Regions from separate parts of the Phormidesmis sp. 146-33 genome, predicted to be linked through region 1. Evidence: predicted binding sites of a transcription regulator. Region 1 holds the regulator's gene; each other region holds the start of a gene.
What was found. Region 1 encodes NtcA, which controls nitrogen genes in cyanobacteria. Its sites were predicted from a motif close to TTTGTANNNNNNNNTACAAA; they were not measured.
Positions count from the first base shown of each region.

Region 2: ACJ2PR_RS00795 (DUF4327 family protein) is a predicted target of NtcA. The motif match lies at 814-833, and genes of this name have one in related genera.
Region 3: hpf (ribosome hibernation-promoting factor, HPF/YfiA family) is a predicted target of NtcA. The motif match lies at 1,289-1,308, and genes of this name have one in related genera.

Region 1 covers NZ_JBJPHU010000032.1:45,256-47,526, reverse strand. The annotation lists gene ACJ2PR_RS14975 (hypothetical protein) at 1-127, opposite strand, end outside; tRNA gene ACJ2PR_RS14970 (tRNA-Gly) at 282-353, shown strand; gene ntcA (global nitrogen regulator NtcA) at 869-1,540, shown strand; gene ACJ2PR_RS14960 (hypothetical protein) at 1,600-2,073, opposite strand.
Region 2 covers NZ_JBJPHU010000001.1:168,526-170,796, forward strand. The annotation lists gene pdxA (4-hydroxythreonine-4-phosphate dehydrogenase PdxA) at 1-648, shown strand, start outside; gene ACJ2PR_RS00795 (DUF4327 family protein) at 924-1,145, shown strand; gene dapF (diaminopimelate epimerase) at 1,215-2,057, opposite strand; gene ACJ2PR_RS00805 (Hfq-related RNA-binding protein) at 2,206-2,271, shown strand, end outside.
Region 3 covers NZ_JBJPHU010000171.1:2,081-4,351, forward strand. The annotation lists gene ACJ2PR_RS33305 (elongation factor G) at 1-177, opposite strand, end outside; gene hpf (ribosome hibernation-promoting factor, HPF/YfiA family) at 592-1,242, opposite strand; gene lipB (lipoyl(octanoyl) transferase LipB) at 1,504-2,175, shown strand.

The DNA of each region.
Region 1 (2,271 bases):
TGGGCAGTTTGCCGTCATCCATTAGTTCCATCAGTTGATCCATTGCCTTCTCGCGAGCTTTGGCAGAATCCTTACCAGAGACCGTGAGAATGACTTCGGGACTTTGAGCAAGCGTGTATTGAACCATAAAAAGTAGGAGGTAAGGAGTATGGATGTTCTTTTTTCATCCTTCTACATCCTATATGCTGAGAAGCGATGCGATTTCCTGATTTCCGGCTTTTTGGTTTTTCAGGCTTGACATCTCTATGAGTATCTGCAATAGTAGAACTTGTCCGAATTTTGCGGGTATAGCTCAGTGGTAGAGCGTCACCTTGCCAAGGTGAATGTCGCGCGTTCGAATCGCGTTACCCGCTTTTTAATTAAAAATTTTTTAATCCCAGATTGATGAATTCTCAATGCAAGAGTTGAATGTCTTCGACTAAAAGGCAGCACCCTAAAAGTCTCTAGAGCTTTCGGTAAATTAAGCTCCTTGACGCTGGGTAATACCGCTCTTCAACACGGTCATCGTTCTGAAATCTTCAACTCACAACGTACTTTTTGACAAGCTTATTACTGAATTGATCTTTGAATCGATCTATTGATTAATCTATTGACTTCCAGCCTGATTAAGATGGGTAACAGATCTTAAAAATCTTCAGATGAACGACGAATTTAAGCTCAAACCTTAAGCAATTGTTAGAGACTTAGCTCAATCCCTGCAAAAATTCAACTACCTGGCAGAATAGTGTAGTATCGAGCACAAAAACTGCTTGAAGAGTAAGTTTAAGTGTTCTAAAGTCATCAATCTCTTACAGATCATCTGACAGCCAAGTAAAAACCGTTGCCAGGTCAATCAAGAGAGTTTAAGAGCACGAGTTCGACAAGGAACATGGTAGTGACCAAAGAGCGACCACTTGCAGCATTATTTCGCCAGATTGGGGGCGGTGCCTTTCCACCTGTCGTTGAGACGTTTGAGCGAGGCAAAACGATCTTCTTTCCAGGCGACCCCGCAGAACGAGTTTATTTTTTAGTCAAAGGTGCCGTCAAGCTTTCGAGAGTTTATGAGGCGGGTGAGGAGATTACGGTTGCCTTACTGCGAGAAAACAGCGTGTTTGGGGTACTGTCACTGATCACCGGGCAACGCGCCGATCGCTTTTATCATGCGGTTGCGTTCACATCGGTTGAGTTGCTGTCTGTTCAAATTGAGCAGGTTGAAAAAGCACTCAAAGACAACCCCGAACTCTGTCTGCTAATGCTGCGAGGGCTGTCGTCTCGAATTCTACAAACCGAAATGATGATCGAAACGTTGGCGCATCGAGATATGGGGTCGCGTCTGGTGAGTTTCTTGCTGATTCTCTGTCGCGATTTTGGCCTGCCCAGTCAAGAAGGGATCACGATCGACCTCAAGCTGTCTCATCAAGCCATTGCAGAAGCGATCGGCTCAACGCGGGTGACCGTGACTCGTCTGCTGGGAGACTTGCGACAGGACAAAATGATCTCTATTCACAAAAAGAAGATCACTGTCCACAATCCAGTCACCTTGAGTCAGCAGTTTACCTGATCGCTAGCCAGTCGGCGAAGCCTGAAGGCGTACAAATTTCAGGCTTCACACCTCGCCTATTACCAATCGTCTTCTCTAAATAGAAATTGACCTTCTGAATTGAGGTAGGGTGACTTCCAGCGGGTCAATTCTTTATCAGGGCAGATGTCTAGTCCTTCTCCCACGCCGTAGGGGTGCATTCCGCAGACTAGCACGTTGCCGTTGTAGGCTTGCCCATGATAGTGACGACAGCCGACACAGATGGGGTGTTGGTTGAGCAGCGGTTCTACAGTTTGCATCATCGGTTGGGCAGCTTCTCCGACCATGCCTTCAAACCCAAAATAGGCTTCTAAAACGGGGTTGACTAGCTCATTAATGTATTGGTCAATCTCATCTGTAAAGGTATTTTGTGCCTGTGCCGAAAGCTCGTCAGAAAGCTCTACAAACACGTTGACCACTTCTGTCACTTCTCTCGACACTTCAACAAAGAAGCCTTCGATGTGATCCGCGATCGTTTCTAACAGTTCAGAAAAATCTTTTTGCCACTCTTCCATAGGGTTCTCACCGGGGTTGCGTTCCAAAAGGGATGGATGATTGAGCGTTGATTCCCTTGTGTGAGGCTGCGCTAGATGGCTAAAGATTCCTACCATCAAAGGGTTCTATCCAAGGGAATAGCTTCGCTATCATAGCGCAAACTTTTATGGTTCAATCTGGTCAAAAAGAAGGCAATCGCTTTCTGATTTTGCGATTCT
Region 2 (2,271 bases), on a different contig from region 1:
CAAACCGAACTGCTGGCAGAGCGGGCTGGTGTAACTCGATTTGGCATGTTGTTTGTCGCTCGATCGCCTCACACTGGTTGGATGTTGAGAACCCTGTTAGCGACGACTCACATTCCTCTACGCCAGGTGGCCGACGCACTGACTCCAGAGTTGTTGACCCTCAAACTAGAATTACTGATCGACTGCTTGCAGCGAGATTTTGGCCTCAACCGTCCGAAAATCGCGATCGCGGGCCTGAATCCGCACAGTGGAGAACAGGGACAACTCGGTCGCGAAGAACAGGATTGGATGGTAACGTGGTTAGAAGAAATGTGTGTTCGCTTTCCCAACACTCAGCTAGATGGCTTAATTCCGCCGGATACGCTCTGGGTGAAGCCGGGACAATGTTGGTATGGCAGTCAGGGAATGGCTCACGATGGCTACTTGGCGCTCTACCATGACCAGGGCTTAATTCCGGTGAAGCTGATGGCATTTGATCGAGCCGTAAATACGTCGATCGGGCTGCCCTTTATTCGGACTTCTCCTGACCACGGAACGGCCTTCGACATCGCAGGGCGAGGAGTTGCAGAGGCGACTAGTTTGAAAGCGGCGATCGATCTAGCGATCGAACTATCAGAACATCAACTTGCGGCCTCATCGGTTTGCTAGACAAACTTGCACTATTACAAACTTTTACAATGTGATCCAGACCACAAACCTGACTCACTTTGAATTTTGGGGCGAACCAGGAATGGAAACAATGTCAAGCCTTGCTGACAAAAGCAACACTTCTTAATATAATTCCTAAAGGAGTAGCCTGAGAATAGAAAACATTCAGTATATCTGACTACAAAGCTGTTTTCTTCGAGGCACGAACAAAATGCTTTTTGCAAAATCTTTTAATTCTTAACGCGCACAATTTTAAGGACTCCCAGGAGGGTGACATGATTCAGACAATCCAATACTCCCTGACCATGATTCAAGACGAAGTACGTCAACTGGTCGAAAAGGGAGTGGTGAATCGTCAGCAACCGATTTATACACTCTGCAAGCATATTCCTGCCCGCGAATGGGTCTGCATTGAGTGTGAGCTAGAAAAGTGTGATTTTTTGCTGCGCGATCGCATTGGTGACTTGATGGGCAGCGAGCTTTGGGATAACGATTAAACGGGCTGTGTGGGGAAGTTTTCAGTTCTGAGTTTTGCAGCCCCATCGATCCAAAGCTCTGAAACAGGCTCAAAGCTTGCCCACAAACACTCGCTCTGCTGGCCCGGTCATGTAGAGGCGGTCATTGACTGCCCATTCGATGTCTAAGCATCCACCGGGCAGTTCGATTGTTACTCGGCGATCGCAGCGTTTGTTAAGCACTCCAGCAACCAGGGACGCACAAGCCCCTGTGCCACAGGCCAGCGTGATTCCAGCGCCTCTTTCCCACACGCGCATCTTAAGATAGTCCGATCGCACCACTTCAATAAATTCGGTGTTTGTCCGTTGTGGAAACGCTGGATGATGCTCAAATTTTGGGCCAATTTGCTCTAAAGGAATTTCTGCTACATCGTCTACAAAAGTGATGCAGTGCGGATTGCCCATGCTCACACAAGTAACGCGCCAAGTTTGACCTGCGACTTCTAAGGGTTGATCGATTGCAGTTTGGTCAGGGGCGACGATCGTGGTGGGGATTTCTGCGGCCAAAAGGTGAGGCACTCCCATATCCACGGTCACTTGACCGTTGGCTTCTAGCTTGGGTGTCATCACGCCTGCCAGCGTCTGAATGCGATATTCTGCGCGGGCGGTTCCGTGGTCTGAGGTTTCCAAATCTGCTAAAAATTGGCCCAGACAGCGAATTCCATTGCCGCACATTTCTGGTTCTGAACCGTCAGAGTTAAAAATTCTCATGCTGTAATCGGTGCCATCCTGCCCCGGAAGCGCAAAAATCACGCCGTCTGCTCCGATTCCGAAGTGGCGATCGCACAGCTCAACCGCCTGTTTTGGAGTCAAGCAAGGCTCTGATGAACTGCGATTATCAATCAGAATAAAGTCATTCCCCAAACCGTGATACTTAGTGAATTCAACATTCATGATTCGCGACTCCGAAGGATGTGTAGAGTTGAGATTGCGGAACTATAGAAAAAGTTTTGAGATCCAAATTTTGAATCTGCGGCTGCAAGCTGCTTCAATTCAAAACTCACGACTCTAAGCTGTTTGTCATTTGCCAGAGGAAGAAAACATGTCTACTGAACTAGAAACCGGGCTACCCAGCATTCGTCAGGTGCAGACGATCATCCGTGAGGAA
Region 3 (2,271 bases), on a different contig from region 1:
TTGACGATCGCGGGCCTCTGGGGCACTGTCTCCGACCGTATTTTTATCTTGCACATTGCCTTTGCGAGTCGTTGCGCCTGTCACCCACAAAAGGCTTTCGAGAAGGGTTGTTTTTCCACTTAAATAGGGCCCCACGATCGCAACGCTTCGGGAACCCGATGATAGTCTATCGCTCATACATTCCTCCCTGAAAAAAAGAAAAGTAAGTCATCTCAACTGCCTCAAAAATTAAGCAGTCTGCGATCGATTGGCGAATTTTTCTTAAAGGTTGTCCAAGCTGGATCAAGAATTTGGGCAAAGCTGGAAAGTGACGACATCCTTCATCCACGGATTAGTCGATCAGAAATTTTCGCAAAACCTTTGATCAGGTAAACAGATCAGGTCAATCAATGCTTTGATCTCGATGAAAATTTGGTATGCCTGAATTATGGAGTAGCGCGATCGCTTTGTGATCAAATTAACCGTTTATCTTAATAAAGTTGTTTTTGAAGTGATGACAACTGAGTTCAATAAAACAGCTTATCAAACACAAGATCCCCAACCTCTTTAAGAAGTCAGGGATCTAACGTTAGAAATTTGGAATCCTCGGCGCTAACTTACAGTGTGTCCTTCGCGATCGACGGCTGAATGACCGTTTGTGTGGGCTTTTCCATTTTTACTAGAGTGAGTGTGTCCGTTGTTTTTGCGGGGTTGAATCACGCCATGTCCGCCATGATTTCGCTCATAAACGACATTAATTTCGCCTGTTTCTGAGTTGCAGAACATATAGAAGTCGTGTCCAACTAGTTCCAATTGTTCTAGCGCTTCTGCGATCGTCATTGGTGGCATCGCAAAATACTTGGTTCGTAAAACAGTGGCGGGAAGTTCGGGGGTGCGATCAAGGGACAATTCAGTAACAGGTTGATCGGTTAGAACTTCTGATGTTTTGGCTTCGTGTCGCTTATCGTAGCGTTTCTCTTTGTATTTGCGAAGCTGTCGAGAAATCTTGTCGGCAACCATATCAATGCTGGCGTAAAGACTTTCGCTCCCTTCTTCGGCGCGCACAACGGCACCATTGGCATAGATTGTCACCTCAGCGATTTGACTGGGCGTGATCCGGGGGTTTCGAGCAACAGATAGATGTACATCAACTTCGGTGGTCAGGTTTTGAAAGTGGCTGACAGCCTTCTCAATCTTCTGGTTGACATACTCACGAATCGGTTCAGTGATCTCGATATTTTTGCCCTGGATAACAAGCTTCATAGAGGCTCTCCCCTTAAAGATTTGGGTGTTACTGTTACCCTAACACTTTGTATTCTGGCAGACAGTCCTCTTTAGAATGTGTTGCATCCTGTGATAATTCTTGATGATTTCTGTTGTGATCTAAGGGCAATTTAGGAGTAACTCCCCTTGATTTCTCAGCGGTTCTAAGACATTGTAATAAGACATTGTAAATAGTATTTACGTTGGGATACGTCAGCCGTTTAGAATTCGTTTATATTAAAGGTAAGATTGCGATCGCTTGTGAGTTTTTCACCTTTAGAAAATCTGTCTTTGACGCGCTGTTGTGTGCTGTACGATCGCGGTCTCATTCCTTACTCAAAAGCCTGGGACTGGCAGCAAAAGCTAGTCGCAGAACGTAAAGAAAGTCTTAAATTAAACGATGTTTTGATTTTGTTAGAACATCCTCCCGTTTACACCCTGGGTCACGGCGCAACACTCGACTTTTTGAAGTTTGATCCCACCCAAACAGCGTATGAATTACACCGGGTTGAGCGAGGAGGCGAGGTAACTTATCACTGTCCGGGTCAATTGGTGGGCTACCCGATTTTGAACTTGCAGTTTTACCAAAAAGATTTGCATTGGTATTTGCGCCAGTTAGAAGAAGTGATTATTCAAGTTTTGGCGAATTATGGCTTGAGCGGAACGCGAATTGCTGGCTTAACCGGAGTCTGGGTCGAAGGGCGAAAAGTAGCAGCGATCGGCATCAAAGTCAGCCGTTGGATTACGATGCACGGATTTGCGTTGAATGTTTGCCCTGATTTACGGGGGTTTGATCAAATTGTCCCCTGTGGCATTCCTGACCGGCCTGTGGGTAGTTTAGAACAGTTCATTCCAGGCATCACGGTTCAACAAATTAAGCCCGATGTGGTGAAGGCTTTTGCTGAGGTTTTTAAGGTGGAATGGGCTGAGTAAAGGTTACGGGTCGGTGCTAGTTAACTGACAAAACTTTTTGCCTGGCGGTTCAAACCGCAGCTACGAGAACACAATCCGCCTTCTCGGATTAACAAA